DNA from 3 places in the Pantoea alfalfae genome. Region 3 is predicted to be linked to each of the others. Evidence: predicted binding sites of a transcription regulator. Region 3 holds the regulator's gene; each other region holds the start of a gene.
What was found. The regulator ArgR, encoded in region 3, controls arginine synthesis, uptake and breakdown. The targets are predictions, from matches to a motif close to ANTGAATAAAAATACANT.

Region 1: argF (ornithine carbamoyltransferase) is a predicted target of ArgR. The motif match lies at 4,317-4,334, and genes of this name have one in related genera.
Region 2: argC (N-acetyl-gamma-glutamyl-phosphate reductase) is a predicted target of ArgR. The motif match lies at 2,987-3,004, and genes of this name have one in related genera.

What each region holds. Positions count from the first base shown of each region.
Region 1 covers NZ_CP082292.1:3,493,614-3,504,182, forward strand. The annotation lists gene K6R05_RS16360 (GNAT family N-acetyltransferase) at 1-466, shown strand, start outside; gene K6R05_RS16365 (histidine phosphatase family protein) at 461-1,138, opposite strand; gene K6R05_RS16370 (OprD family porin) at 1,264-2,631, opposite strand; gene miaE (tRNA isopentenyl-2-thiomethyl-A-37 hydroxylase MiaE) at 2,956-3,717, opposite strand; gene rraB (ribonuclease E inhibitor RraB) at 3,774-4,196, opposite strand; gene argF (ornithine carbamoyltransferase) at 4,357-5,364, shown strand; gene pyrB (aspartate carbamoyltransferase) at 5,600-6,535, shown strand; gene pyrI (aspartate carbamoyltransferase regulatory subunit) at 6,548-7,012, shown strand; gene ridA (2-iminobutanoate/2-iminopropanoate deaminase) at 7,085-7,471, shown strand; gene lplT (lysophospholipid transporter LplT) at 7,521-8,711, opposite strand; gene aas (bifunctional acyl-ACP--phospholipid O-acyltransferase/long-chain-fatty-acid--ACP ligase) at 8,708-10,569, opposite strand, start outside.
Region 2 covers NZ_CP082292.1:190,742-201,310, forward strand. The annotation lists gene ppc (phosphoenolpyruvate carboxylase) at 1-1,439, opposite strand, end outside; gene argE (acetylornithine deacetylase) at 1,792-2,940, opposite strand; gene argC (N-acetyl-gamma-glutamyl-phosphate reductase) at 3,108-4,112, shown strand; gene argB (acetylglutamate kinase) at 4,127-4,903, shown strand; gene K6R05_RS00900 (argininosuccinate synthase) at 4,928-6,145, shown strand; gene argH (argininosuccinate lyase) at 6,236-7,609, shown strand; gene K6R05_RS00910 (DUF5862 family protein) at 7,787-8,092, opposite strand; gene K6R05_RS00915 (DUF5862 family protein) at 8,187-8,492, opposite strand; gene K6R05_RS00920 (glutathione peroxidase) at 9,024-9,758, opposite strand; gene oxyR (DNA-binding transcriptional regulator OxyR) at 9,883-10,569, shown strand, end outside.
Region 3 covers NZ_CP082292.1:515,920-526,488, reverse strand. The annotation lists gene mscM (miniconductance mechanosensitive channel MscM) at 1-3,147, shown strand, start outside; gene mdh (malate dehydrogenase) at 3,196-4,134, opposite strand; gene argR (transcriptional regulator ArgR) at 4,575-5,045, shown strand; gene yhcN (peroxide/acid stress response protein YhcN) at 5,520-5,783, shown strand; gene K6R05_RS02530 (YdgH/BhsA/McbA-like domain containing protein) at 5,867-6,133, shown strand; gene yhcN (peroxide/acid stress response protein YhcN) at 6,227-6,490, shown strand; gene K6R05_RS02520 (barstar family protein) at 6,556-6,825, opposite strand; gene K6R05_RS02515 (NAD-dependent succinate-semialdehyde dehydrogenase) at 6,881-8,332, opposite strand; gene aaeB (p-hydroxybenzoic acid efflux pump subunit AaeB) at 8,446-10,398, opposite strand; gene aaeA (p-hydroxybenzoic acid efflux pump subunit AaeA) at 10,408-10,569, opposite strand, start outside.

The DNA.
Region 1 (10,569 bases), 1.0 Mb from region 3:
AATTACGGCCGCCGATAATCCGCATATCGCCCAGGTGATCCGTGATGTTTCCGCCGAGTTCGGCCTGACGGCTGACAAGGGCTACACCGTTTCCGATCCGCAGCTCGACCAGCTGTTTGAGCTCTACAGTGCCGAACAGAGCGCCTACTGGATTGTTGAGTATCAGGGCAAGGTGGTCGGCGGTGGCGGTGTTGCGCCGCTCGCCTGCAGCGCGCCCGATATCTGCGAACTGCAAAAGATGTACTTTCTGCCAGAGGTGCGCGGTCGGGGTCTGGCGCGCGAACTGGCATTGCGGGCGATGGAGCATGCGCGCAACCACGGCTTCCGGCGCTGCTATCTGGAAACCACCGCCAGCCTGACGCGGGCGATTAAACTGTATGAGTCGCTGGGCTTTGAGCACATCGACAGTGCAATGGGCTGCACCGGCCATGTCGACTGCGAAGTACGGATGCTGAAGACCTTATAAACCGCGCTCCACGTAACGCATATCGTTGATGGACTCGATTTTGAACTGCCCGTTATCGGTGTAGCGCAGCAGCGTCACGCTGGCATTCTTAAGCTGCTCCCGTAATGAAGTATCGCCCAGCGCCTGCAGCAGAGTGGTGATAGCCATACCGTGGCTGACCACCAGCACATTGCCTCCGCCCTGCTGCTGCGCCTGCTTCGCGATTGTGGTGATACTCTTCATCATGCGCTTAGCTACCTGCTGATAGGTTTCGGCCTGGCCGGAGGATTTAATACCTGCCAGCGATGGCGTGCCTGCGGCTTCCGCCTCATGAATCGCGTCGATCATCCCATCCATACGAATTTTACCGGCGCTAAACGCTTCCAGAAGTGCGGTATCAGAAGCATAGCCCGCCTGATGCGCGGCAGCGTTAATCAGATTTTTATTCAGATCGCCTTCATAAAGGCCAAATCCCACCTCGCGCAGCCCTTTCAGCTCTTTCAGCACAGGCGGGTGTTTCCAGTTCTTCATTACCAGCTGCGCGGTTTCTCTCGCCCGTCCCGAATCGCTGGACCAGGCCGCGACGAAGGGTAACGGCTGCAATCCCCTTCCCAGTTGCTCTGCAACAGCTGCACCGGAAGCCGTCAGCGGCGTATCGGCCCATCCCTGCGCGCGATGTACCGTATTAAACATGGTCTTTCCATGCCGGGTAACATAGAGCATCACATCTGCGGCCCAGGCGGAGCCGGCAGTGCTGACGGAGATGACAGCTATTAACATGAGCGTTTTAAATTTTATCTTCATTTTTATTCTCCGGATCAAAAAAGATTGAATTTATATTGAACAACCACTTCAGCGGACAAACTGCGGGAACGCTGAGTTTTCCCCTGATTATTCAGATGCGGGGTCTCTTTACTGTTTTTATATGACCAGCCATAACCGGTCAGCGTGAATAGCGTCAGATTTTTGAAGGTGGGATGTTGATTACTGAATTGATTAATTAATGAAACCTCGCCGGTTCGCACAAGATTATTACGATAATGGAACTGGCCATAATTAAGCTGTATTCCGGTACTGATCCCCTTTGTAATTTCATACTGACTCAGAGAAACCAGTGCCAGCTCTCTATCGCGCATATAGTCTTTGCCCGCCGAAGTTAGTGACGTGAAACGTCCCCGGGTATTTTTAGTCAGGGGCCGGGCATAATATCCCACCGCCCTCTCCTTTGGAGCCGATGTCCAGCCAGCAGCCAGTCTCTGCGTCCAGGCGCCATGCTTCCAGGTCGTTTCCCCGACATAGTGCCACGCCTGTTTATCAAAGGTTCTCTTGCTGGCGGGCATCCTTCTATATTTCTCCAGCGCCTGGCTGCCATAGATTTGCGCGCCTAGTGACCAGTATGGCGAGAGGGTGTAGCCCGCCTCAATCACATGGCGGCGCTGATAGCGCTCAGCCTCGCCGAATGCGTAGGCAACCGCGTGACGTTCATCTTTGTAGCGCAGCGCAGCGGTGTAAATGGCGTCAATTTTTTGTCTGGCCTGGGTTTGCAACGCCAGCGTTTTTCCTGAATCATGCCGTATGGTTTTGTTAACGAAAGCAAGATCCAGCCGGGCATTCTGCCACGTCAGTGCTCCGCTATAGCCAGCATAGCTGTTGCGCGACAGGCGATCCGTGGTCGTCAGCACGCCGATATTTTTCAGTTCCTGCCAGCCTGCCTTTCCATCGAACCGTAGCCTGCGATTGCCGAGCTTTAGCTTAAGATAGCGCTGACTGAACTTGCTAAAGCCGTGGGCATCCCGCTTCTCCATGTTACCACCGCTGTCATAGAGCAGACCGCGCGTGGAGAAGTAGTCGCTTGACCCCAGGCGTACGGCGCGGGTATAAGTCGTATCAAATCCAAGCAGGTCCCACTGATAACCGGAACGAAAATCGACTGTCGCGGCCTGGCCCCAGGCATTGTGAACCGCGGTGGGCTGTGCTTCGTCCTCCTTGAGATACTTCCAATGGTTGCGCAGTTTGAAATCGAGCGCCGCGTCACCCCATAATTTATTCTGCGCGGAGGGGGCGTGAATGTCAGACGCCTTAACACTCCCCCCAAAAAAAAGCAGCAATAGTGAAAAAAATAAATGAAAATAGTATTTTTCTTTCATTTTTAAATCCTTCCCCTGGCGATAGTAAAAATCCGTCACGCCATGACAATAAGGGTGACCCGGTTCCGTTAACCCATAAAAAAACCCGACTCGCTGCCCTCTGTTAAAAAGGGTAGCGAGTCGGGTTTTGCTTAAAAAAATAACAATCCCGCACTGACTCCGGGGCTATATTTATTTAACTTCAGAAAGTCAGCGTAAAAAAACCGTTATGTGATAGGTGGCACAAAATATCTTTGTACGTCAGTGTTACTTAAATTAAAGCGTTACACAGCACATTATATGAGACCACGCTGCACGGAAGAGAAATAAACGCGGTCAGGCATTCGGAAAAAGAGACACCCTGGCCAGGGCGTCCTCAGGGGTTTACCACGCAGGTACGCCGCTGTGAAAACGCAACTCCGTGTCCGGCTCGCTAATCAGCTTTGCTTCGACCCGGCCAATCGCCTGCACCCGCGGCGCAATATCCTTACCGGCAATCTGCGCCGCCAGCGTTAAATAGTCCTGATAATGCCGCGCCTCTGAGCGCAGCAGCGAAATATAGAACTTCGCCAGTTCATCATCAAGATACGGCGCCAGACTGGCGAAACGCTCGCAGGATCGCGCCTCAATGTAAGCACCACAAATCAGCTTATCCACCAGCGTCTCCGGCTCATGGGTGGTCACTTCGCGCAACAGCGATTTAGCATAGCGGCTGGAGGTGATCTTCTGATAGACCAGCCCGCGCGACTGCATAATTTCCCAGACCTGATAGAAGTGATGCAGCTCCTCTTTAATCAGTAGCACCATCTTCTCCACCAGCTCATCCGCCCACGGCAGCGCATTGCGCACAATGATGCGTTTCGTCAGGTTCTTATGGGCGTTGATAAAGTCGCTGTCGCCATCTTCCCGGAAGATAAAATCTTCATAGGGTTTCAGCCACGCCAGAATAGCGTCGCCGCTGGGTTTGTCGGCCACATATTTGCGGATCAGCCACACCGCAGTCTGGGCGGCTTTCAGCTCACACACCAGATGGTCGGTTAACAGCAGGGTCAGGTTTTCCGGCTTGCGCGCCTCATCAATCCAGGCCTGTGGCGTGCGGCAGTGCAGAAACTGATAGATCGGTTCGAGTAAGGGTGCGTAATTCATGATGTCAGAAAAGGGGTGGCAGAAGTGACAGGCGGAGAACTCTCCGCCCCGGCTACTTAGTGGCGAATACCATCATCATCTTCATCTTCGATGGCGTCGTCATCTTCGTCTTCATCTTCAGCATCAGGGTCTTCAAAATAGGTGCCCCAGCCGTCGTAGTCGACGTTGTACTTACCAATCAGGTTCACCAGCTGCTCAACCTGCACATCGATCAGTTCAGGCTTCAGCGCAGATTCGCTGATGATGTCGACGCACATCACGGTGGTGCCATCTTCCAGCTCCAGCTCTTCCGGCTCGGTCACTTCATAACCCAGCTTGAACGCATCAACGGCCGCTTTTTCCAGCGAATCAAAATTATTGCATGAGAGATGATGCTCGATGGTATAGAGCGCATCAGGATCGCTGCCATCCTCCAGCAGCTCTTCGATAATCTGCCGCGTCTCTTCCTGCTGCTCTTCCAGTAATGCTTCATATGCCATGACAATGTCCTCTCTGAGTTCGGCAATAATCAATTATTTTCCCACACTGCCTGTCGCGCCACTACACAAAACGAAAAGTTTCTTAGCTCCAGGCTTGAAAATGCATATTCATACGGTTAGATTGAATTTTAATTCATTTTGATGATTACCGGAGTGTTGTATGAGCCAACTGTATCAACGCCATTTCCTCAGGCTTCTGGATTTTACTCCCGCCGAAATTGATCACCTGCTTTCCCTGTCCGCTGAGTTGAAACAGGCGAAAAAAAGCGCCAGCGAAGTGCAGTATCTGAAAGGCAAAAACATCGCGCTCATCTTCGAAAAAGACTCGACCCGTACCCGATGCTCTTTCGAAGTTGCCGCTTACGATCAGGGTGCAAACGTGACTTATCTTGGCCCGAGTGGCAGTCAGATCGGCCATAAAGAGTCAATGCGCGACACCGCGCGGGTGCTGGGCCGCATGTACGATGGCATTCAGTATCGCGGTTACGGTCAGGAGCTGGTGGAGACGCTGGCAGAACACGCCGGTGTGCCGGTGTGGAACGGTCTGACCACCGAGTTTCACCCAACCCAGCTGCTGGCTGACCTGCTGACCATGCAGGAGCATCTGCCAGGCAAAAAACTCAGCGAAATGACACTGGTTTATGTGGGCGATGCGCGCAACAACATGGGTAACACCATGCTGGAAGCCGCCGCACAGGTCGGTCTGGATCTGCGTCTGGTGGCACCGAAGAGCTGCTGGCCAGAGGACGAACTGGTGGCGCAGTGCCGGGAAGCCGCACAGCAGACCGGTGGGAAAATTATCCTCACCGACAATATTGCCGACGGTGTGAAAGGCGCTGACTTTATCTACACCGATGTCTGGGTGTCGATGGGCGAAGCCAAAGCGGTGTGGGCCGAGCGTATTGCGCTGCTGCGTGACTATCAGGTTAACCGGGCGATGCTCGATCTGACCGGCAACCCGCAGGTTAAATTCCTGCACTGTCTGCCCGCCTTCCACGACGATCAGACCACGCTGGGCCAGCAGATGGCGGAACAGTACGATCTGCCCAACGGCATGGAAGTGAGCAACGAGGTGTTCGAATCACCACACAGCATTGTGTTCGACCAGGCTGAGAACCGGATGCACACGATTAAAGCGGTAATGGTGGCCACGCTGGGCCAGCGCTGACCGATCCGCTCCAGAGGCGCAAACGTTTTCCTCTTGCTGACCCACCGCGAACGGGTATAATGCGGCCCAATTTGCCGGAGGAAATATGCGACAGCACAGCGGACAATTTGACGCTCAATCACGCCTGACCGCAGGCGGCGCTGCTGTTTCTTTCGGTCATCGACCCGATCTTAAAAAAGCCCCTTAAGCAGGGGCTTTTTTTTGTCCGCAATCCGGCCGCGCAGAGGAGAGAGCTATGGCTAACCCGCTATATCGCAAGCACATTATTTCAATCAACGACCTCAGTCGTGAAGAGCTGGAACTGGCACTGGACACCGCCGCAAAGCTTAAAGCCCATCCGCAGCCGGAACTGCTGAAGCACAAGGTGATCGCCAGCTGCTTCTTTGAGGCGTCGACCCGTACCCGCCTGTCGTTTGAAACCGCCATTCATCGCCTCGGCGCGTCAGCGGTGGGCTTTGCCGACGGCAGTAATACGTCGCTGGGCAAGAAAGGCGAAACGCTGGCCGACACTATTTCAGTAATCAGTACCTACGTTGATGCGATCGTGATGCGTCATCCGCAGGAGGGCGCGGCGCGACTGGCGACCGAATTCTCCGGCGGCATCCCGATTCTCAACGCCGGTGACGGCGCGAACCAGCATCCGACCCAGACGCTGCTCGATCTCTTCACCATTCAGGAGACGCAGAGCCGTCTTAATCAGCTGAATGTGGCGATGGTCGGCGACCTGAAATATGGCCGTACCGTCCACTCCCTGACGCAGGCACTGGCAAAGTTTGACGGCAACCGCTTCTTCTTCATCGCGCCCGATGCGCTGGCGATGCCAGCCTATATCACCGATATGCTGGATGAGAAGAACATCGCCTGGTCACGGCATGACAGCTTTGAAGAGGTGATGCCGCAGCTTGATATCCTTTACATGACGCGGGTGCAGAAAGAGCGGCTCGACCCGTCCGAATATGCCAACGTCAAAGCACAGTTCATTCTGCGCGCTGCCGACCTCAGCACAGCGCGCGACAACATGAAAGTGCTGCACCCGCTGCCGCGCATCGATGAAATCACCACCGATGTCGATAAAACTCCGTATGCCTGGTATTTCCAGCAGGCGGGTAACGGCATCTATGCGCGCCAGGCTCTGCTGGCACTGGTTTTAAACAGCGAACTCGCCCTGTAAGGAGACCCCCCCATGACGCAGGACAACAAACTGCAGGTCGAAGCGATCAAACGCGGCACGGTCATCGACCATATTCCGGCGCAGATCGGCTTTAAGCTGCTTTCTCTGTTCCGGCTGACCGAAACCGATCAGCGCATTACCATCGGTCTGAATCTGCCGTCGGGCGAGATGGGCCGCAAAGATCTGATCAAGATTGAGAACACCTTTCTCACCGACGATCAGGTGAATCAGCTGGCGGTCTATGCGCCGCACGCCACGGTTAACCGCATCGACGACTATGAAGTGGTGGCGAAGATCGCCCCGACGCTGCCGGATCACGTTGAACGGGTGCTGACCTGCCCGAACAGCAACTGCATCAGCCGCAGCGAGCCGGTCTTCTCCAGCTTTGCCGTGAAGCAGCGCGCCGACGATGTGTATCTGAAGTGCAAATATTGCGAGAAAGAGTTCGCCCGCCATGTGGTGCTGGGTCACTGGTAATCGCCCTGCCCGACCTTATAATGGGCAATACCGGCGGCATCGCCGCCTGACGACATAATCAAAGGAGCCATGATGTCTCGTGAAATCAGTACTGAAAAAGCCCCTGCCGCTATCGGTCCCTATGTTCAGGGTGTCGATCTGGGCAGCATGATCATTACCTCTGGCCAGATCCCGGTGGATCCGGCGACCGGCCAGGTGGCAGATGACATTGCCGCACAGGCACGTCAGTCACTGGAAAATGTGAAGGCGATTGTTGAAGCCGCGGGTCTGAAGGTGGGTGACATCGTGAAGACCACGGTGTTCGTGAAGGACCTGAATGATTTCGCCACGGTCAACGCGACCTATGAAGCGTTTTTCACCGAGCATGAGGCTCACTTCCCGGCGCGTTCCTGTGTCGAGGTGGCGCGTCTGCCAAAAGATGTGAAGATCGAAATCGAAGCGATTGCCGTCCGTCGCTAAGCCTCACGCCGTCTCTTCCCGCGTAAGCCGGAGAGAGGCGGCGAATTTGTTACCGCTTAGCCGGTCGCCATAGCCACAGCACCGTAATCGCCAGCGCAAACAGCACGCCAAAACCGACGCCCGTCGCCACCGCAGGTGCTCCCGCCTTAATCGCCAGCGTATAGAGCCCCAGCATGATCAGCATGGCGCTGTTCTCGCCCAGGTTCTGAACCGCAATCGCATTGCCTGACCCGACGCTCTCTTTGCCGCGCGCCTGCAGCAGCGCATTCAGCGGCACCACGAAGAAACCGCCCAGCGCACCAATCAGCATCAGCACCAGATAGGCATTCATCAGGGAATGCTGCAGCGCGAAGACCACCACCATCACGCCAATCAGCACACCGGCTGGCATACAGCGACGCACGGTCTCCAGCGTGACCAGCTTCGCCGCCGCCGCCGCGCCAATCACAATGCCGATCGCCACCATGGCATTCAGGGTGGTTGGCGTGGTGTTGTCATTGATGCCCAGCGCCACCGGCACCCAGAGCACCAGCAGGAAACGCAGCGTCACGCCAGCGCCCCAGAACAGACTGGTGCCGAGCAGCGAGAAGCGCGTCTCTGCGTCACGCCACAGCAGCGCAGCGGCACTGAAGAAACTGCGCGTCATCACGCCGAACTGCCAGCTCTGCCCCGGACGTGCCGCCTGCAGTTTCGGGATAAACAGGTTCGCGACTACGGCGATGCCGTAAGTCAGTGCACAGATCCCCAGCGCCGCCAGAATATGCCAGTCAGCCAGCATCCCGCCCGCCACCGAGCCAAGCAGAATGGCGGCGATGGTCGAGGCCTCCATCAGCCCGTTGGCTTTCACCAGCTTCTCGCCGTGGGTGATCTCACCGAGGATGCCATATTTGGCCGGCGAGTAGGCCGCTGCGCCCGCGCCCACCAGGGTGTAGCCGACAAAGGGATTGAAGCCGAAGCAGATCACCAGCGCGCCCAGCAGCTTCAGGCTGTTGGCGAGCATCATCACCCGCCCTTTCGCCATGCTGTCCGCCACCTGACCGACAAACGGCGCCAGCAGAATGTAGGCTGCGACAAACAGCATTTGTAATACCGGCTGGCTCCACTCGGGATAGAACTGACTTTTCAGCACAGCCAGCGTGGCAAACAGCAGCGCGTTATCGCCGAAGGCCGAAAAGAACTGGGCGATAATCACGGCGATCATGCCACGCGACATCAGCGGCGCATTACGATCAAGGCTCATGCCTGCTCCTCTTCCGCCATTTTTTTCAGGGTAACGTAGTCGGGTTTACCGCTGCCCAGCTGCGGCAACTGCTTCATGACACGGATATCACGCGGCAGTGCCAGCTCTGGCGCACCCAGCTCGCGGGCGGCTTTCTGCAGCCTGTCGCGCGCCAGCTCCGCATCGGTGGTAAACAGCACCAGTGCCTCACCACGCTGACCATCCGGGCGCAGCGAGGCGGCGTGCTGTTTGTCCGGTGACGCTTTCAGAGCGATCTGCTCGACGATTTCCAGTGATACCATCTCACCGGCAATCTTCGCAAAGCGTTTGGCACGACCCTGAATCTGGCAAAAACCGCCTTCATCGAAGCTGACGATATCACCGGTGTCGTACCAGCCCGCTTCCATGTTGCCTTCGCCATCGTCAGCGACCGGTGCTTCCAGCACGCCAGGATTTTCGACCCGCAGATAGCCTTTCATCACGTTCGGCCCGCGAAGTTGCAGACGTCCGCCGTGCTCAATGCCTGGCACCGACATCAGTCGTGAATCCATGCCCGGCAGAATGCGTCCCACGGTGTGCGTCTTCGCCGCCATCGGCACGTTAATCGCCACGACCGGCGCGCACTCGGTGACGCCGTAGCCTTCAAGGATACGAATGCCATACTTCTCAATGTAGAGCTGACGCGTGTTCTCCTGCAGCTTTTCCGCACCCGCTACCACATAGCGCAGGCGGGCAAAATCATAGGGTGCGGCAAAGCGCGCGTAGTTACCCAGGAAGGTTGAGGTGCCAAACAGCACGGTGCAGTTACGGTCATAGACCAGCTCTGGCACGATGCGATAGTGCAGCGGGCTGGGATAGAGGAACACCTGGGCGCCGGTCATCAGCGGCGTGAACAGCCCGACGGTGAGACCAAACGCATGAAACAGTGGCAGCGCAGACATAAAGCGGTCGCGCGGCGTGAAGTCGGCGATGGTGCGGATCTGCTCGACGTTCGCCAGCAGGCTTTTATGCGAATGCACCACGCCCTTAGGGTTGCCTTCAGAGCCGGAGGTAAACAGCACCATGGCGGCGTCTTCCGGCTGCTGAGGCAGCTGCGCGCGATGCGGCATCAGCAGATGCGCGAGGATCCATAGCTTGTCTTTGCCGGTGACGGTATCTTTCAGATCTTCCAGGTAGATCCACTGCACATCGTCCAGCCCCTGCGGCAGATGCCACAGGTTGCCTTTTTCCAGGAACTGCCGCGACGTGAAGACGGTTTTGATCTGTGCGGCGGTCAGTGCCGCCCGCATGCCATTAACGCCCGCACTGTAGTTGAGCATGGCCGGAACGCGCCCGCGCAGGGTGGCCCCGAAAATCGCTGCCGCTGTCACGGTGGTATTCGGCAGCAGCAGCCCCACCACTTCTCGCGGCTGGCTGTAGCGTTCAAGAATACGGCCCACGCCCAGCGACTTTTTCAGCAGTCCGGTGTAGCTGTCAGGCTTGAAATTGACATCTTCGATGCAGCGCTTAAACGCGCCATAACGGGTACGCGCCGCCAGAAACGCCTCAAACAGGGTTTCACGCGGACGTACCGCCATGCGCGCTTCCATCATCACGTGATGCAGATGCTCACCGGCCAGCACGCGACGGTCGCGCGCCCGTTTCGCCTCCGGCATCGGAATGCGGGTCGCGGGCAGTACGGTCAGGGTGATGCGCGGGAACAGGCGACGTTTAAACACGCCAGCCAGACGACCAAACGGCGTGTATTCTGCGCCTTCAATGCGCATTGGCACCACATTCGCGCCTGAGCGCGCGGCGACAAAGCCGGCCCCGCTGTAGATTTTCATCAGCGAGCCGGTGACGGTAATGCGTCCTTCCGGGAAGATGACCACCGGACGGC
Region 2 (10,569 bases), 330 kb from region 3:
GGGGTTTTCGCCATCGAAATAACATAAGCGGCGATAGAGCCTTGTGGCGCTTCAGCCGCAACGCGACAGGTCTCCAGCACTTCACGCGTCTCATCGCTGGGTTCCCAGCTGCGTGGCAGCAATGGGCGTTTGGAGTTCAGTTCACGGATCAGGAAGGCCTGTTTGTCTGCTTCGGACCAGCTTTCATAATCGCCGAGGCCCAGGTAACGGGTGACTTCAGCAATCGCCTCTGTATGGCGGGTACTTTCCTGACGCAGATCGATACGCACCAGCGGCACGCCGAAGCATTTCACGCGGCGCAGCGTATCGAGCAACTGACCGTTGGCAATAATGCCCATGCCGCACTGTTGCAGTGACTGATAGATGGCATACAACGGGTCCCACAGCTGATCGTTTGAGACCAGCAAATCGGCCGGACGCGGCAGACGCTCACCTTTCAGGCGGCGTTCCAGGAATGACTGGGTAGACATTAACTGGCTGCGCAGGCGTTTCAGGATTACGCGATAAGGTTCCAGCGCTTCCGGATCGCCGCTGAGCTCGCGGATCTCTTCGCTGCACTCGGACATCGACAGCTCGGAAATCAATACGCCGATATCACGCAGGAACAGGTCTGTGGCTTTCCAGCGGCTTAGCTGCATCACATGGCGGGTGATCGATGCCGTGACGTTCGGGTTACCGTCGCGGTCGCCACCCATCCAGGAGGTGAACTGAACCGGCACGAAATCGACCGGCAGCTTAATGCCAAAGGCCTCTTCGACCTGCTCATTCAGCTCACGCAGGAAGGCAGGAACGCCTTCCCACAGGCTGTTTTCCACGACGGCGAAGCCCCATTTGGCTTCGTCGACAGGGGTCGGACGATATTTACGGATCTCATCGGTGTGCCACGCCTGTGCCACCAGCTGACGCAGACGGCGCATAATCTGGTTACGCTCGTAGTCGGAGACGTCGCTGTGGTCGAGCTGTTTCAGACAGCTGTTCACTTCAACCAGCTTGTGAATCAGCGTACGGCGGGTGATTTCGGTCGGGTGCGCAGTCAGCACCAGCTCCAGCGACAGCGACTCAATGGCCGCCAGAATGTCGGTTTCGCTGATATCTTTCTGCTGCTTCAGGGTATCAAAGGTCTTTTTCAGCAGTTCAGGATGGTTCTCACCTTCGCCGCTCTGCGAGATGGTCTGATACTGCTCAGCCACGTTGGTGAGGTTCAGAAACTGGCTGAATGCGCGTGCAACCGGCAGAAGCTCCTCGTTGGAGAGGTTCTGCAGCGTATTGAGCAGCTCTTTACGATGAGTATCATTGCCTGCACGGGATGACTTGGAGAGCTTACGGATGGTTTCCACCTGGTCGAGGATGTTCTCTCCCAGTGCATCCTTAATCGTATCCCCGAGCAGTTTGCCGAGCATACTGACATTACTTCGCATTGCGGAATATTGTTCGTTCATTGGACCCTGACACCCTTATCGTCTTTAAAAACTTCTACACCCGACCTTTCAGGCAGCAAAAAATCAGCAACATCGTGTTCCCGATACTCTAAAGGGAACCGGCTCCGTTGCCGCCTGTCCGCATTCTGAAACGTTCTGGATAATCACCCGGTGGGCATAACATCGTCTTTTATCTAGCCACGTAATGTTGCGTTCGTCAAATGCGTTAAAGTGCGCTGAAGATGGCGCTAACTAACGGAAATTCACAGAATTTATCGGGAAGGAAGCGGGATAAGTTATTCTTATTGTTAATTCACGCAGAATGAGGGGGCATTTTGCTGTTAATACAGTGAAATGCCCCATTTACTGTCAATCAGTGACAAAAATGCTGCACAACCTGACTGATAAGCGCCCGGGTCGGCTTAATAAATGCCGTATCGATAAATTCATCTGGCTGATGTGCCTGATTTATGGAACCCGGACCCAGGACCAGCGTCGGGCAGAGCTGCTGAATAAACGGCGCTTCGGTGCAGTAGTTCACCACCTCGGTTGGCGTACCCAGTAATTTCTCAACCACACTCACCAGCTCATGATTCGCCGGACACTCATAACCCGGAATCGGAGGATGCAGTTCGGCCACCGTGACACGGCCAGGCCAGCGTGCACTCACCGGTGCCAGCGCCTCGTTCAGTAAACCATCCAGATCGCCCAGCGACAGGCCCGGCAGCGGACGGATATCCATATGCAGTTCACAGCAGGCGCAGATACGGTTAGCGGCGTCTCCGCCATGAATATGGCCGAAATTCATGGTGGGATAGGGGATGGCAAAGCCGTCATGGTGATAACGCTCCTGCAGCGTGTTACGCAGTTGCATCAGATGGGTGATCGACTCATGCATCAGTTCAATGGCATTGACGCCACGCGCCGGATCGCTGGAATGGCCCGATTTCCCTTCAATACGAATCACGTTGGACAGATGGCCCTTGTGCGCGCGCACCGGTTTCAGCGAGGTCGGTTCACCGATGATGGCGCAGTCGGGACGCAGTTGCGTTGATTCCGAAAAATATTTGGCACCCGCCATGGTGGTCTCTTCATCGGCTGTGGCGAGGATATAGAGCGGCTTACTCAGTGTGCTGACATCCACATCGCGCAGCGTATCGAGAATAAAGGCGAAGAAGCCTTTCATGTCTGCCGTGCCCAGACCATAGAGCTTGTTGTCGTGCTCGGTCAGGGTAAAGGGATCGCGCGTCCAGCGGCCATCGTCAAAGGGAACGGTATCCGTATGACCCGCTAACAGCAGGCCGCCCGCTCCGTTGCCGGTTCGCGCCAGCATGTTAAATTTATTGCGGGTGCCGGGCACCGGTTGCACTTCAACGCTGAAGCCAAGGTCGCGGAACCAGCCGGCCAGCAAATTGATTAAAGTTTCATTACTCTGATCCAGTGCGGCATCGGTTGCACTGATCGACGGTGTGGCGATTAACTGGCTGTACAGTTCAATAAAAGGCGGTAATTTTGTCTTCACTGTTGGCGGTCCTTGGGTTAGGATGTATCCATATTCATGCAGTAATAGTGAATAAAAATACATTAACGTCCTCTGCAAGGGAACCTTAAATCACTGCAGATGACAGGGTGGGTAACGGGGCAAGGCCGCGACCCGGAACGTGCGACTGTAAAAAGGGTTACAGCCTGATGTTGAATACGCTGATCGTTGGTGCCAGTGGTTATGCTGGTGTTGAGCTTGCCACCTTCCTGAATCGCCATCCACATATCAACATAACCGCTTTGGCGGTTTCGGCGCAAAGCCCTGATGCCGGCAAGCGCCTGTCCGATCTCCATCCGCAGCTGAAAGGCGTGGTGGATTTACCACTGCAGCCGCTGAGCAGCGCGGAGGAGTGGGCAGACAAAGTGGATGTCGTGTTCCTGGCGACGGCCCACGAAGTCAGCCACGACCTGGCCCCGGAATTTCTCAAGGCTGGCTGTGTGGTATTCGACCTGTCGGGTGCGTTCCGCGTTAACGACGCTGATTTTTACACCCGTTTCTACGGTTTCACGCATCAGCATGGCGACTGGCTCGATAAAGCCGTTTACGGCCTGGCGGAATATCAGCATGAGAAAATTCAGCAGGCGCAGCTGGTGGCGGTACCCGGTTGCTACCCGACCGCGGCTCAGCTGGCACTGAAACCTCTGGTGGATGCGGGACTGTTAAACGATGCGCAGTGGCCGGTTATTAACGCCACCAGCGGCGTGAGCGGTGCCGGACGTAAAGCCAGTGTCGGGACCAGCTTCTGCGAAGTGAGCCTGCAGCCTTACGGTCTGTTTAATCATCGTCACCACCCGGAAATTGTCGCGCACCTCGGTACGCCAGTGATCTTTACACCGCACCTGGGGAGCTTCCCGCGCGGTATCCTGGCGACCATCACCTGCCGTCTGAAAGCGGGTGTCAGCCGCGAAGATATCGCTGCCGTCTTCCATCGTGCCTATGACGACAAGCCGCTGGTGCGCCTCTACGATAAGGGCGTACCGGCGCTGAAAGCCGTTGTCGGCCTGCCTTACTGCGATATCGGTTTTGAAGTGCAGGACGAACATCTGATTGTTGTAGCAGCCGAAGATAATCTGCTGAAAGGGGCGGCATCGCAGGCAGTACAGTGCCTGAACATCCGGTTCGGCTTCCCTGAAACGCAGTCACTGATTTAACGGATAACTAAACCATGACTAATCCATTGATTATTAAGCTGGGCGGTGTGCTGTTAGACAGCGAAGAAGCGCTGGCGCGCTTGTTTGAAGCACTGCTTAACTATCGTAGCGCTCATCAGCGTCCGCTGATCATCGTCCACGGCGGCGGCTGCCTGGTGGATGAGCTGATGAAAAAGCTGGCGCTGCCGGTGATGAAGAAAAATGGCCTGCGCGTCACCCCGGCCGATCAGATTGACATTATTACCGGTGCGCTGGCGGGAACCGCGAATAAAACGCTGCTGGCCTGGGCGAAAAAATCGGGCATCAACGCGGTCGGCCTCTGCCTGGGCGATGCGGGCATCGTCAATGTCGCCCCGTTTGATGAAGAACTCGGCCATGTTGGCCATGCAATGCCGGGAGATCCGGCCTTGCTGAACACCCTGCTGGCGGCCGGTTATATGCCGGTGGTGAGCTCCATTGGCATTACTGACAGCGGCGACCTGATGAACGTCAACGCTGACCAGGCGGCGACCGCACTGGCCTCAACGCTGGGCGCCGATCTGGTTCTGTTGTCAGACGTCAGTGGTATTCTCGACGGCAAAGGTCAGCGCATCGAAGAGATGACCGCCGACAAAGCTGAGCAGCTGATTACCCAGGGCATTATTACTGACGGCATGATTGTTAAAGTGCACGCTGCGCTTGATGCGGCGCGTACGCTGGGCCGTCCGGTGGATATTGCCAGCTGGCGTCACGCTGAGCGGCTGCCTGACCTGTTTAACGGCGTGTCTATTGGCACCCGGATTCTCGCTTAACGACTCTGATTCAAGGATTACGAAATGCAAACGCAAAACATCAAAAAAATCGTTCTGGCTTACTCCGGTGGTCTTGATACGTCAGCCATTATTCCATGGCTGAAAGAGAACTACGGCGGCTGTGAAGTGGTCGCTTTCGTAGCGGACATCGGTCAGGAGCGCGGCGATCTGGAAGGTGTAGAGAAGAAAGCCCTGCAGTCCGGCGCATCTGAATGCCACGTGGTTGACCTGCGTGAAGAGTTTATCAGCGACTACGTCTATCCGGTGCTGCAGACCGGTGCGCTGTATGAAGGCACCTATCTGCTGGGCACCTCAATGGCGCGTCCTATCATCGCTAAAGCCCAGGTTGAGCTGGCGCTGAAAGTGGGCGCAGATGCGCTGTGTCACGGCGCAACCGGTAAAGGGAATGACCAGGTGCGTTTCGAAACCACCTACACCGCGCTGGCACCGCAGCTCAAAGTGGTGGCACCGTGGCGTGAATGGAACCTGCGTTCACGTGAAGCGCTGCTGGACTACCTGAAAGAGCGCAACATCCCGACCACCGCGTCGCTGGAAAAAATCTACAGCCGTGACGAAAACGCCTGGCACATCTCCACCGAAGGCGGCGTGCTGGAAAGCCCGGCCAGTGCACCGAATAAAGATTGCTGGGTCTGGACTGTCGATCCGCTGGACGCCCCTGACCAGCCTGAAGAAGTGACCGTAACCGTGGAAAAAGGTCGGGTTGTGGCGGTTAACGGCGAAAAACTGAGTCCGTTCCAGTGTCTGGAAAAACTCAACGTGCTGGGCGCAAAGCATGGCGTTGGCCGTATCGATATCGTTGAAAACCGTCTGGTGGGCATTAAATCCCGCGGCTGCTACGAAACCCCGGGCGGCACCATCATGGTGAATGCGCTGCGTGCGGTTGAGCAGCTGGTGCTGGATCGCGATAGCTTCAAATGGCGTGAGCAGCTGGGTCACGAGATGTCTTACGTGGTTTATGACGGCCGCTGGTTCGCACCGCTGCGTAAGTCAATTCAGGCTGCTGCTGAATCGCTGGCGGAAGACGTTAACGGTGAAGTGGTGCTGCAGCTTTATAAAGGCCAGGCGACAGCCACCCAGAAGCGTTCCGCGAACAGCCTCTACTCAGAAGAGTTCGCCACCTTTGGTGAAGATGAGGTCTACGATCACCGTCATGCGGGCGGCTTTATCCGTCTGTTCTCGCTCTCTTCGCGTATCCGCGCCCTGAACGAGCAGAAGAAGTAATTTTCAGGCGGGGTGCGCCTCGCCTCACAGTTTTCATTCAGGGGCGGCATTTATGCCGCCTCTTGTTTAACGATTCAGAGGAGTTTTCACATGGCACTTTGGGGTGGACGGTTTACTCAGGCAGCGGATCAGCGTTTTAAACAGTTCAATGACTCGCTGCGCTTCGATTACCGCCTGGCTGAGCAGGACATCATTGGCTCTGTTGCCTGGTCCAAAGCGCTGGTGACGGTCAATGTTCTGACTCAGGATGAGCAGCAGCAGCTGGAAGCAGCGCTGAATGCGTTACTGGATGACGTGCGTGAGAATCCTGAACAGATCCTGCAGAGCGACGCCGAAGATATCCACAGCTGGGTTGAAGGCAAGCTGATCGACAAAGTCGGTGCGCTGGGTAAAAAGCTGCATACCGGCCGTAGCCGTAACGATCAGGTCGCGACCGATCTGAAACTGTGGTGCAAGGTGCAGATTGAGGCGCTGCTGGGAGCCACGCGTGATCTTCAGCAGGCACTGGTGGTCACCGCGGAAGTGAATCAGGATGCGGTGATGCCTGGCTACACCCACCTGCAGCGTGCGCAGCCGGTGACATTTGCGCACTGGTGTCTGGCCTACGTTGAAATGCTGGCGCGTGACGAGAGCCGTCTGCAGGATACCCTGAAGCGGCTTGATGTCAGCCCGCTGGGCTGTGGCGCTCTGGCTGGTACCGCTTACGAGATCGATCGTCAGCAACTGGCTGGCTGGCTGGGCTTTGCTTCTGCAACGCGCAATAGTCTGGATACGGTATCAGATCGCGATCACGTGCTGGAGCTGCTGTCTGATGCGGCCATTGGCATGGTGCATCTGTCGCGTTTTGCTGAAGATATGATCTTCTTCAATACCGGCGAAGCGGGCTTTATTGAGCTGTCAGATAAAGTCACTTCTGGCTCATCGCTGATGCCGCAGAAGAAAAACCCGGATGCGCTGGAGCTGATTCGCGGCAAGTGTGGTCGGGTGCAGGGCGCACTGACCGGCATGATGATGACGCTGAAAGGTTTGCCACTTGCCTACAACAAAGATATGCAGGAAGACAAAGAGGGGCTGTTTGACGCGCTCGACACCTGGCTCGACTGTCTGCATATGTCCGTACTGGTGCTGGATGGCCTGCAGGTTAAGCGTCCGCGCTGCCAGGAAGCGGCGGAACAGGGTTACGCAAACTCCACCGAACTGGCTGACTATCTGGTCGCTAAAGGTGTGCCATTCCGTGAAGCACACCATATCGTCGGGGAAGTGGTGGTTGCTGCCATCGGGCAGGGCGTGGCGCTGGAAGCGTTGTCGCTGGCGCAGTTGCAGCAGTTCAGCTCGGTGATTGGCGAGGATGTTTATCCGATTCTGGCGCTACAATCCTGTCTGGATAAGCGTAATGCGCAGGGCGGTGTCTCGCCACAGCAGGTTGCGCGTGCCATCGGTGATGCTAAGCAGCGTCTGGCGTGATTGAGAAGCGGGCAGAGTTAATGCTTTGCCCGTTATTATAATGTCAGGTAAAGGGCATTACCTTTGCGAAATTATTAACCACTGGGTGTGCTGATTATTCGATCGTACTAAAACTTTGGGCGAAAACCAACATCAGTTGCTATTACCGGTAGTCTTTAGTTTGTTTTTTTGAAAAAATTAAGCAGTGCCGAATTTTTCCCGATAATCATTTAGTAACAGCCCTGTCGCCTCGTAACCTATCGTAATGCTGGATACCATGCCCAATATGCCGCCCATTATTGCGGGGACAATAAGACCGACTAGTTGAGATATAGCGCCAAATATAATGCCGCCTGCGCCTCCCCATTTTCCACCAATCGCCATGCCAGTAGATGCGCCATCTAAGGTATTACTCAGCACCTGATCCATATAAGCCCAGGTTTCAGTAGTAATTACCGCCGCACCACTGACATATTGAAATTCATTAATCGATAACATTCTCATGCGAGATTCCATTTTTATTCTGCAGAAGAAAAAAGGGCGCAGTGATAAGTTTCTCAGACACTGTATCGCCCCCTGGAGTCACTAGTCGCGAGGATTAACCGATCGTGCCGCCATGATCAACGTTACCTGGACCGAAAGCGGTACGATAATCTGCAATCAGGCTTTGCACTGAAGCGGTATCGGTGGCAGCGCCGACAACTAAGCCTGCGACACCACCCATGATAGTTGGAATAATCAGGCCAACAAGCTGGGCTATGGCGCCGAAACCGAAGCCACCTGCTCCCCCCCATTTACCCCCAATCGCCATACCTGTTGCTGCACCATCTACCATGCCGATGAGTGCACCTTGCAGGTCAGCACCACTCACTGCATTTGTTTCTTCATAAGATAAAGTACGCATAATTATATCCATCAAAAAGTTGTTTCTAAATAGACCAGGATTTTCGTCTGAACATATAAAGGTATTCGACGAAGTCAAAAATAACCGAGTGATGGGAGATGGTATATAGCATAATTTCCATTTTACGCACTGGTATTATTTTATTTTTGTTATGCGGATTTCAGTATGAATAATTTCAAATTATATCCACTGTGCGTATTTTTACATGGGTTGCAGTATGGTAATTTTAACGAATTAACGTTGTTTATCTTATTTCGTGGGTGAGGTTTTTTCTGAAGAGAATTTCCCAGAGAGTTGAGTATGTGTAAGTTGCGGGTTCTTACCTATTATCTGGCATTATTATAGGTCCTCCAGTTAATCTGACTATTTTCCGTGTAATAATTGCGAGATCTGAAAAAGTGGTTGTCAGCTGCTTAGCAGGTAAAAAAAGCGGGCACATTAAATGCCCGCCAACCTCTAGCTTCAGAATTACTACTTTTTTATAGGCACATCATCAAAGCGCCCGCTCTCCCGGCCGACGCTCAGATTCTCTTACGCTGACAGCAAATATTGTTGCAGATCCTCACTGCCGCCAATGTGACGACCGCCCATGAAGATCTGCGGCACCGTCGCCCGGCCTGATACGGCACGCAAACTTACGGTTGTCGCATCCTGCCCCAGCACAATTTCTTCGTACTGAATACCGTGATCCATCAGCATCTGTTTTGCCTGAGTGCAGAAGGTGCAGCCAGGTTTAGTGAATATGGAGACCGACTCCTGGGCTTTACACTCCGGCGCCAGATAGCGCAGCATGGTGTCAGCATCGGAGACCTCAAACGGGTCACCAGGTTTGTTCGGCTCAACGAACATTTTCTCGACCATGCCGTTACGCACCAGCATCGAGTAACGCCATGAACGCGGGCCAAAACCGAGATCGGCTTTCTCAACCAGCATCTCCATGCCACGCGTGAACTCGCCGTTGCCATCGGGAATAAAAGTAATGTTGTCTGCGCGCTGTTCGGCTTTCCAGGCGTTCATCACAAAGGTGTCATTCACTGAAACGCACAGAATGCTGTCCACCCCATGTTGGGCAAACAGACCCGCTAATTCGTTGTAACGCGGCAGATGGCTGGAGGAGCAGGTGGGTGTAAAGGCTCCCGGCAGTGAAAAAACGATCACCGTTTTGTCTTTAAACAGCGCTTCTGTGGTGACATCAACCCAGCGATCGCCCTGACGTGTGTGAAAAGTGACTGACGGAATAGCGTTACCTTCCTGACTTGCAAACATTTTTTGCTCCTGACCTGCCGCGTTCCATTTGATGCGCGCATTATTCCCAACCACCCTTGATAGGGCCAATCGTTCATTGCTATTCTATCTATCGCCACGGGCTATCGTGGTTTGGAGGGTAATAATGAATATTCGTGATCTTGAATATCTGGTTTCGCTTGCTGAACACCGTCATTTCCGCCGTGCCGCGGATGCGTGTCATGTCAGTCAGCCAACATTAAGCGGGCAGATCCGTAAGCTGGAAGATGAGCTGGGTGTGATGCTGCTGGAGCGCACCAGCCGCAAAGTGCTGTTCACACAGGCAGGTCTGCTGCTGGTGGATCAGGCGCGAACGGTACTGCGTGAAGTGAAAGTGCTGAAAGAGATGGCCAGTCAGCAAGGGGAAGCGATGTCAGGTCCGCTGCATATCGGCCTTATTCCGACCACCGCGCCCTATTTATTGCCACAGATTATCCCTACGCTGCACCAGACATTCCCGAAACTGGAGATGTACCTGCACGAAGCGCAGACGCAACAGTTGTTGTCTCAGCTCGACAGCGGCAAGCTGGACTGCGCGATTATCGCGCTGGTCAAAGAGAGTCAGGCTTTTATCGAAGTGCCGTTATTTGATGAGCCGATGAAGCTGGCAGTCTATGCCGATCATCCGTGGTGCGACCGCGATCGCGTACCGATGTCTGATCTGGCTGGCGAGAAGTTGCTGATGCTGGAAGACGGGCACTGTCTGCGTGACCAGGCGATGGGTTTCTGCTTTGAGGCGGGTGCGGATGAAGATACCCACTTCCGCGCAACCAGTCTTGAGACGCTGCGCAAT
Region 3 (10,569 bases):
GATGACTCGCTGGAGCGCGCGGCGCAATATCAGCAGGTGATTGATGACTTTCCGCGTCTGGCGCGCGAACTGCGTCAGCAGATCGCCACACTAAGCGACAGCGGAAAAACCGTACGCAGCAACATGAGCAGCGCCGAGCTGGATCAGGAGATTCTGCAGGTCAGCAGCCAGTTGCTGGAAGAGGGTCGTCAGGCACGCCAGGAGCAGGATCGGGCGCGGGAAATCAGCGATTCGTTGTCGCAATTGCCGCAGCAGCAGACTGAAGCGCGCCGGGCGATGACGGAGAGTGAACGCCGGCTGCAGGGCGTCAGCACCAGTTCACCACAGGGCCAGCTGCAACTGGCCGCTCGCCAGGCGGAAAGCGCCGCAAATAAAGCGCTCGTTGATGAACTTGAGCTGGCCCAGCTCTCCGCCAATAACCGTCAGGAACTGGCGCGGATGCGGGCTGAAGTTCACCAGCGTAAAGCGACGCAGCTTGATAACTATCTGCAGGCACTGCGCAACCAGCTCAATGATCAGCGGCAACGTGAAGCGGAAGTCGCTCTCGCCCGCACCGAGCAACTGGCGGAAAATAGCGGCGATCTGCCGCCGGCGATTAGCGATCAGTTTCGGGTTAACCGCGAACTCTCTGTTGCGCTGAATCAGCAGGCGCAGCGTATGGATCTGGTGGCATCGCAGCAGCGGCTGGCCACCAACCAGATTATTCAGGTCCGTCAGGCGCTCTCTACGTTGAGAGAACAGTCGCAGTGGCTGGGCGCCTCTAATCTGTTGGGCGAAGCGCTTCGGGCGCAGGTCGCGCGTCTGCCAGAGATGCCTAAGTCTCAGCAGATTGATAATGAGATGGCACAGCTTCGCGTACAGCGTCTCTATTACGAAGATCTGCTGGAGCGTCAGGAGACGCTGCGCAAAGGACGGCAGGCAGATGGTCAGCCCTTCACTGCAGAACAGAAGCGTATTCTTGATGCGCAGCTACGCACCCAGCGTGAACTGCTCAACTCCCTGATCTCCGGCTGTGACACCCTGATCCTGGAGATCACTAAGCTCAAGGTCGGCAACACCCAGCTGCAGGATGCGCTGACGGAAGTCAAAGACGCGACGCACCGCTATCTGTTCTGGACCGCTGACGTCAGTCCGATCGGTCTGAGTTATCCGCTGGATCTGGCTAAAGATCTTTCCCGCCTGCTGTCGCTGGATACGCTGGGCCAGCTTGGCAAAGCCATGGCGATGATGTTTACCAGCCGCAACTCGGTGCTGCCGATTATTGGTGCCCTGCTGCTGGTCGGTTTCAGCATCAGTTCGCGCCGCCACTTCAATGCCTTTCTTGAACGTTCTGCCAGCAAAGTCGGCAAGGTCACCCAGGATCGTTTCCGCCTGACTATTCGTACCGTGTTCTGGTCGATTCTGGTGGCGCTGCCGCTGCCGGTGTTATGGGGCGCACTGGGTTACGGCTTGCAGAACGCCTGGCCCTACCCTATCGCCGTGGCGATTGGCGATGGCATTACCGCCACGCTGCCGCTGCTGTGGGCATTTATGATCAGTGCCGCCTTTGCCCGCCCGAATGGTCTGTTCATTGTGCATTTCCGCTGGCCGCAGAACCGGGTAGCGCGCGCCATGCGCTACTACTCGCTGAGCATCGGCCTGATTGTGCCGCTGATTATGCTGCTGATCGCCTTTGGCAACCTGGAAGATCGGCAGTTCTCCTCGTCGCTGGGTCGCCTCTGTTTCATCCTGATCTGCGGAGCAATCAGCATTGTTACGGTAAGCCTGAAGCGATCCGGTATTCCGCTCTATCTCGATAAAGAGGGGAATGGCGAGAATATGGTGAACCGGATGCTGTGGAACCTGATGATCGCCATGCCGCTGATGGCTGCCCTCGCCTCCGCAGTGGGATATCTGGCGACCGCGCAGGCGTTGCTGGCGCGACTGGAAACCTCAGTCGCCATCTGGTTCCTGCTGCTGGTTATCTATCACATTATCCGGCGCTGGATGCTGATTCAGCGTCGCCGTCTTGGTTTTGACCGCGCCCGTCAGCGCCGTGCCGATATGCTGGCTAACCGGGCGCGTAGTGAAGAAGAGAAAGAGCAAAGCGCGCTGAATACCGACGCGATTGAAATCGAAGAACCGGTGATTGATCTCGATGCGATCAGTGCGCAGTCGCTGCGGCTGGTGCGTTCTATCCTGACGCTGATTGCCCTGGTCTCGGTGATCGTGCTGTGGTCAGAAATTCACTCGGCTTTCGGCTTCCTGGAGAATATTCAGCTGTGGGATGTCAGTACGTCCGTACAGGGCGTGGAGTCGATTCAGCCCATCACCCTTGGTTCAGTACTGATTGCTATTCTGGTGTTTATCATCACCACTCAGCTGGTGCGCAATATGCCCGCGCTGCTTGAGCTGGCACTGTTGCAGCATCTTAATCTGACGCCGGGTACCGGTTACGCCATTACCACACTGACCAAATATCTGCTGCTGTTGATTGGCGGGCTGATTGGTTTCTCCATGATTGGTATTGAATGGTCGAAGCTACAGTGGCTGGTTGCCGCACTGGGTGTGGGACTCGGGTTTGGTTTGCAGGAGATTTTTGCCAACTTTATCTCCGGTCTGATTATCCTGTTCGAAAAGCCCATTCGTATCGGCGATACTGTGACGATCCGCGACCTGACCGGCAGCATCACTCGTATTAATACGCGTGCTACCACCATTACCGACTGGGACCGCAAAGAGATCATCGTGCCAAACAAGGCCTTTATCACCGAGCAGTTTATTAACTGGTCGCTGTCCGATTCCGTAACGCGTGTGGTGCTCACCATCCCGGCCCCGGCCAAAGTCAGCAGTGAACAGGTAACCACCATTCTGGTTCAGGCGGCTGAGCGCTGCAGTTATGTGCTTGATACGCCACAGCCGGAAGCCTTCCTCGTCGATTTGCAGCAGGGGATTCAGTTGTTTGAGATCAGGGTACATGCTGCAGAGATGGGGCACCGTATGCCGCTGCGTCATGAACTGCACCAGCTGATTCTGCTCGGATTTGAACAACACGGTATTGAAATGCCGTTCCCACCATTCCAGATGCGCATGGAAACCCTGGGCAAGAAGCTCCCTGCCAGCAACGGTACGCCCGCAGCCCGCGCCTTCAAATCTGGCGGCCTGTAATGAAAACGCCCGGCAAAGCCGGGCGTTATTGCAAGTCTGATCCGTCAGTTACGGCTTAACGAACTCTTCACCCTGAGCAATATCTTTCTTCAGCGTATCGAGCATGCCTGACAGCGCCTGTTGTTCGAAAGCGCTGAGTGTGCCAATTGGTCTGCGTTCAGCAATCCCGTTTTTACCGAGCAGCAGCGGCTGAGAGAAGAAGCGGGCATATTCGCCCTCGCCTTCCACGTAAGCACACTCTATAACATTCGCCTCGCCCTTCAGCGCACGTACCAGTGATAAACCGAAACGTGCAGCCGCCTGGCCCATCGACAGCGTGGCCGATCCGCCACCCGCTTTAGCTTCCACCACTTCTGTGCCGGCGTTCTGAATGCGTTTGGTTAAATCAGCCACTTCCTGATCGCTGAAGCTGACGCCTTTGACCTGTGACAGCAGCGGCAGAATGGTTACGCCAGAGTGGCCGCCAATCACCGGCACTTCCACCTGATCCGGCTGCTTACCTTTCAGCGCGGCCACAAAGGTGTTAGCACGAATAATGTCCAGCGTGGTTACACCGAACAGACGGTTTTTGTCGTAAACGCCGTGCTTTTTCAGCACTTCTGCCGCGATAGCAACAGTGGTATTGACCGGATTGGTAATCACGCCAATCAGCGCTTTAGGGGCCGTGGTGGCAACCTGCTCAATCAGGTTACGAACAATGCCTGCGTTTACATTAAACAGGTCCGCGCGATCCATACCGGGTTTACGTGCGACGCCAGCAGAAATCAGTACCACATCGGCACCCTGTAAGGCAGGCGTGGCGTCTTCTCCACTAAAACCTTCAATAGCTACAGCAGTAGGAATGTGGCTGAGATCAACGGCAACGCCAGGCGTAACCGGCGCAATGTCATACAGTGAGAGTTCTGAACCTGCGGGAAGCTGGGTTTTGAGCAGAAGTGCGAGCGCCTGGCCTATGCCGCCAGCGGCACCGAGAACGGCAACTTTCATTCTTAACTCCTTATTAAGGTGGGGCAGAGATGGGCCGAAATTCTATCTGTGTCAGACCTTAATCAACTGCTCAGGCGATGATAAATATCCGCTGTTAATTCTACGTGTTTTCACACTTGCTCGCCGGATTCAAAAGTTACTTATCATTGCGCCTGAATGACCGACAACTTTGCCGTCGTCAGACAGAGAACGGCTGTGTGCGTTTTCTGTTACTACTTCTGATACTACACCACCAATAATATAACAACTTTGCAACCTTCGCCTTTCGGGGCTGTGACGGGGGTTTTGGTCTGAGCGAATTTATTTGCTATTATCGCCGCCCGCTAGCCGCCCGAACTCTGCTCATCAATCGACCGATTGCATAAAAATGCATTTAAATGCATAATCACCACTCTGCCGCGGGCGGATGCGCGGTTATTCTCTCTATTTATTGGTAACCTATGCGAAACCCATCGAAACAAGACGATCTGATCAAGGCTTTCAAGGCCTTATTAAAAGAAGAAAAATTCAGTTCCCAGGGCGAAATTGTTCAGGCGCTTCAGGATGAGGGCTTTGAAAATATCAATCAGTCCAAAGTCTCGCGGATGCTGACCAAGTTTGGCGCAGTACGCACCCGTAATGCCAGGATGGAAATGGTCTATTGCCTGCCCGCTGAACTGGGCGTGCCGACCACCACCAGCCCGTTAAAAAACCTGGTACTGGATATCGACTACAACGATGCGCTGGTGGTGATTCATACCAGTCCGGGCGCAGCACAGCTGATTGCACGTATGCTGGATTCGCTGGGGAAAGCGCATGGGATTCTTGGCACGATCGCTGGCGATGACACAATCTTTATTACCCGTGCGCGCGACTTTACGGTTAAGCAGCTGCACAGCGCGATCCTCAACCTGTTTGAACAGGAACTCTGACCGCTGACTGACGGCCTGCTATCCTGCCCCAGGTCGTCAGTTTGTTCTCTCTGCCCATAGTTTTGCGTCACACTGCTCCGCTGTTTAATACTGATAAGCCTGATTCAATACACCTGACTCCTGGTCAGTTCGTTTACTCTGCTTAACCTTCTGCGCTATTTTACACTGCTTTACATCACTGATCCGGCACCATTGCCCGGATCCAGATCAAACTCCAGCCCAATACGCTTCATAGTTTCGCACTAAACGCTAAAGTGATCTATCTCACTGTTTTTGTAATTAAAATCGTCGTAAAGGCTATTTTTTATGCTGTTTTTATAACGTTAAGTTATTAAAAGTAGGCATAAGGATAAAGAATCACAAAAAAACATTATTAGCCGGGTATTAATTTCTATCGTTATTAGTTCTATACTTCTTTTCGTGATGCAAATCACACTAACTAGAAAGATAAAAATAGACGACGAGGAAATATCTATGAACGTAAAAACTACCATCGCTACCCTAAGCATTCTCTCTGCACTCTCATTTGGTGCAGTAGCAGCAGAATCTATTGATGCCGCGCAGGCACAGGATCTGCAGGCTGTCGGCACCATCAGTGTCAGCGGCGTCGCGGGTTCACCGATGGATATCAAACAGAAGCTCAGTGACAAAGCGGATCAGCAGGGCGCAAAAGCCTATCGCGTGATCGAGGCTTACAACAACGGCAATTATCACGCTACCGCCGCGTTGTATAACTAAACCCAATAATGCCAGCAGCTTTCTGTCTGACGCGCCTTTTTGCGCTCCGGAGAGCTGAAGCAAAATCTTCAGGAGAGTTGACCATGAAAACTAAATTAGCAATTGCTGCTCTTAGTCTGGCGTCCCTGTTCTCAGTGGGTGCCAGCGCCGCCAGCCTGGTATCGAATGAACAGGCGCAGGGTTTGCAGCCCATGAATCAGACCATCAGCATCGGTGGACGTAACGGCGACCAGACGCATATCCGTCAGGTGCTGTCAGAGAAAGCAGATGCACAGGGCGCAAGCCACTATCGCATCATTGAAAACAACCAGGACAACACCTGGCATGTCACCGCTGAGCTTTATAAATAATTAACTGTGATGACGTCTGAAGGCGCATAACAAATATCGACGACCCGCCCTTACGAGTAACCGCAGGTTGTTGAATGTAATGAGGAGATAATCATGAATATCAAAACAACCATTGCTACAGTCAGTCTGCTTTCCGTTATTGCGTTCGGCGCTTCTGCCGCACAGCTGGTAACCGGCGATCAGGCGCAGAATCTGCAGCCTGCGGGTACCGTGACCATCAGTGGAACCGCGGGATCACCTATGGATTACCGCGCAGAGCTTTCACAGAAAGCGGATGAGCAGGGTGCCAGCGCCTATAAAGTGATCGAGGCGCGTACCGGTGATAACTATCACATCACCGCACAGCTTTATAAGTAATTCCTCGTCAGATTAATGACGAACCCTTTGGCCCCGCTCGCCGGGGCCTTTTTTCATCTGATGTATTATCTGACATTAAAGTGCAGCCGGCCTTCCAGCTCCTCTTCCGCTTCATCAAATAACAGAATCAGCGCGCCATAACGCCGTCGCTGTCCTCTACCCAGATTGACAAACTCAATCTCCAGCGGCATCGGTAACAGATCCCCTGTCACAACATCCCACAATCCATCCAGATCGCAGATGCGGCGCTCCTCCAGCGCAAATCGCTCGCTGAACTGGCGAAAGAAATGGGCCTGGTCGACTATTTCATTAAAATCAAAACGCTCGATTTTCATGCTGACGGCTCCCATGCTCCGTCTGCGGGCGACCTCTGCCGCCCGTTCATGACCGTTAGCTCAAACCGCCCAGGTGCAGCGCTTTGACCTCCAGATACTCTTCCATACCCAGTACCGAACCTTCGCGGCCCAGACCCGACTCTTTCACCCCACCAAACGGCGCCAGCTCGGTGGAAACGGCACATTCGTTAATGCCGATCATGCCGCTTTCCAGCGCCGCTGAAACGCGAAACACCCGTTGCAGATTCTGGGTATAAAAGTAAGCAGCAAGGCCGAATGGCGTATCATTAGCGCGGCGGATGACGTCATCTTCATCATCAAAGCGGAAACAGGCAGCCACCGGACCAAAGGTCTCTTCCTGCGCAAGCTGCATGCCTTCATGCGCCTCGGTAATGACCGTAGGCTGCCAGAAGTTGCCACCCAGCGCATGGCGCTCACCACCTGCCAATAGTTTGCCGCCTTTTGCTACCGCGTCTTTAACGTGCTGCTCAACTTTTTCCACCGCAGACGCTTCAATCAATGGTCCGACAATCACGCCTTCATCCATGCCATTACCGACTTTGAGCTTGCTGACTTCGGCTGCCAGCTGCTCAGTAAACGCATCATAGACAGCGTTATGAATATAGAAGCGGTTAACACTGACGCACACCTGACCCGCATTACGGAATTTGTTGGCAATGGCACCCTGTATGGCGGCATCAAGGTCGGCATCGTCGAATACGATGTACGGCGCATTGCCTCCCAGTTCCATCGACACTTTCTTCATGGTTTCGGCGGCATTACGCATCAGCAGCTTGCCCACCTGCGTTGAGCCGGTGAACGAGATTTTACGCACCGCTTTGCTGGCCATGATCGCATCGCTGATAGCATGAGTATCACCCGCCACCGCATTCAGCACGCCATCCGGCACGCCCGCCTGCTTCGCCAGTGCCAGCAGGGCAAAAGCAGAGAGTGGCGTGTTATTAGCAGGTTTAATGATGCCGGTGCAGCCCGCAGCAAGCGCGGGCCCCAGTTTGCGGGTCAGCATCGCCATCGGGAAATTCCACGGCGTAATGGCAGCCACTACGCCAATCGGTTCGCGGGTCGCCAGAATGCGGGATCCGGGTTTTGCGGGCGGAATGATCTCGCCGTTCGCCCGTTTCGCCTGCTCGGCGAACCACTGAATAAAGCTGGCGGCGTACTCCACTTCTCCTTCGGCCTCTTTCAGGGGTTTGCCCTGTTCAGTGGTCATCAGTTGTCCCAGCCAGCGCTTGTTCTCAATGATCAGCTGGTACCAGCGATTGAGAATTTCAGCGCGCGCTTTTGCGGTCTGCGCCCGCCAGGCGGGAAAGGCACGTTCCGCTGCGGCGATAGCCTGTTCCGTTTCCGCCTTACCGGCTTTTGCCACCTGCGCAATCACCTCGCCGGTTGCCGGATTAGTCACGTCAAACGTGGACGCCGCCTGATGCCACTGACCGTCCGCTAAATAGCCGGTCCGGAACAGTTCGCTCTCTTGCAGTGATTTCATTGATTCGCTCCTGTCAGTTTTGCTCTTCCGTCTGGAGAGTATAGTTGGCAAAAGCGACAGATTTTGTGATGGGTGGGGATTGCACTGGCCGCTGCAGGTCGCAGCGGCCAGATTCAGATTTGGATGAGTGTGTTCTGGTACTTATCCAGCATCGTCGCCAGTCGTTTGACCGGTTCCGTTACGCTGACGGGTGCCTCGTAATGGACCAGTTTTTCCTGATAGACATCCAGCTCTTTAAGCAGACGTTCAAAGTAGTAACGGCGCTTGTCGTCGCTGCTGGCGGAGATCACCCGATCGGCGGTGTAACGCAGCTGTCGGTGATACGCAGAGAGATCGGCATTAACTGGCACTTCTGCGTCGCGTAATCGCTGATGACCGATGATCAGCGTCAGAGCGATGCGATATTTATTGATATCACCCGGAAACAGGTTCAGCAGCAAAAACAGTTGCTGATAGAGCGCTGGCAGATGATTTTCACGCCGACGCGCCTGATTGGTGGTCATGGCCGAGACCGCTGCATACATAAAGCGGTTCAGCAGTTTGCGGCCGGTGCGCGCCTTCGATTTATCCCGAATCAGCAGAATGACCATCATCGCGACAAAGCAGCCGATAACCTGACCGAGCACATTATCGAGGAAGACGTTAATGTGAAATTCCATCGGATTATCGAGAACCAGCACGTTGAGCGTACCAATCAACGCGCCCAGCGTGCCGAGCTGACGCCGCTGAATAAAGATGCCGCCGATAAAACCCAGTATGCCGATAGCGATGCAAAGCAGTAGTGCGCTCTGCTGTGTCGCGGGCAGAACATACATAAAATAGAGCGCCCCCAGCGGAACCGCGACCGTCATGCCGTAGAGAAAATCCTTGGCCATCATCAGCGGGTTAGGCATACGCATCGCCAGCGCGGTAATTACGGCCAGCATTACCATACAGCCACTGCCAGAGGTCCAGCCCGTATAGAGCCAGAACAGTGAACCCAACGCGGTTGCAACGAAGGTGCGGATGCCGTTAATCATCGCATGATGTGTTTCAGCCGAACGCGCCTGAATCACCACTTCGCGCTGCAGAATCTCCTCTTCCAGCGAGGTGATCCGGCTATTACTTTTGATTCCTTTCAGCAGCAACAGATATTCGGTAGCAGTGCCTACCCAGCTGGCCAGCGTGACCGGCGTTGATTTGCCGCTGGCACCAATCACCCGGCGCATCACTTTCATCCGCTTATGCACCTCTTCAACCGTCGAGGCCGGTTTTTCAACCATCAACCGATACTGGGGCGGAATGTAGTCCGGGCGGGAATTCTGAATGAGGAAGGTTTCGGCAGCCTGCGTTATCAGCGTCAGTGACAGGGTATTGAGCATCTGCAAGCGGCGGTTGCTGTTCTTCCAGCGTGATGATTCCATCATCAGCTGGCTGCGCATGCTATTCAGCGCCGTGGTGCGCCGCACCAGCGCGCTCCAGGCTTTGTCGACCTCTTCCTTATCACCGTGTGCGACGCAGAGTTGCAGCAGCTGGTAGTGGGCCACCAGCAGCGAATCAACTTCCGCGTCGATCACTTTTTTAATCGAACGGGGTGAGAAAATCATGTCGGCCAGAATAGCGCAAAGAATACCGAGTACGATTTCACTGCAGCGCTCTACCGCATATTGGGGCACCAGCGTCAGACCGCCGCTGGCGTTCGCCGTTACTACAATAATCAGCGCGGTGTAGCCGGCCAGACCCAGTGCGTAGGAGTTCTCGACTTTAATTAGCGAAGAGAGCCAGACGCAGAGTCCTGCCCAGATGCAGCACAGCAGCAGCATCACGACCGGTGCACGCACGGTGGCAATCATGATGGTCAGCGCGGCGATACAGCCAATAAATGTCCCGATAATACGCAAAACACCGCGATAGCGTAGTGCCCCGGAATAGGGATCGCCGCCTGCCGCAAATGCCGTACCACCTGCCACGATCCCGGCGGTCATCACCGCCCAGCGCGGCGTTTCAAGGTTAAAGTGAAAACCCACCATCAGCGCTAACACCAGCGCAAAGGTGAGCTTTACCGGGAACCGCAGGAACTCGATCATATCGCCCTCTTAACCAAACTCACGCAGGCGATTGAACAGTCGGACCATCGGTGAAACCTGTTCAGGCTGGCGATCGGCCTGACCGGTGATCACCACTGTCGCTGTCGTGCCCGCCGGGAAGCGATTGCCGGGCTGCTGATCAAGCCGGATGCGCACCGGCACACGCTGCGC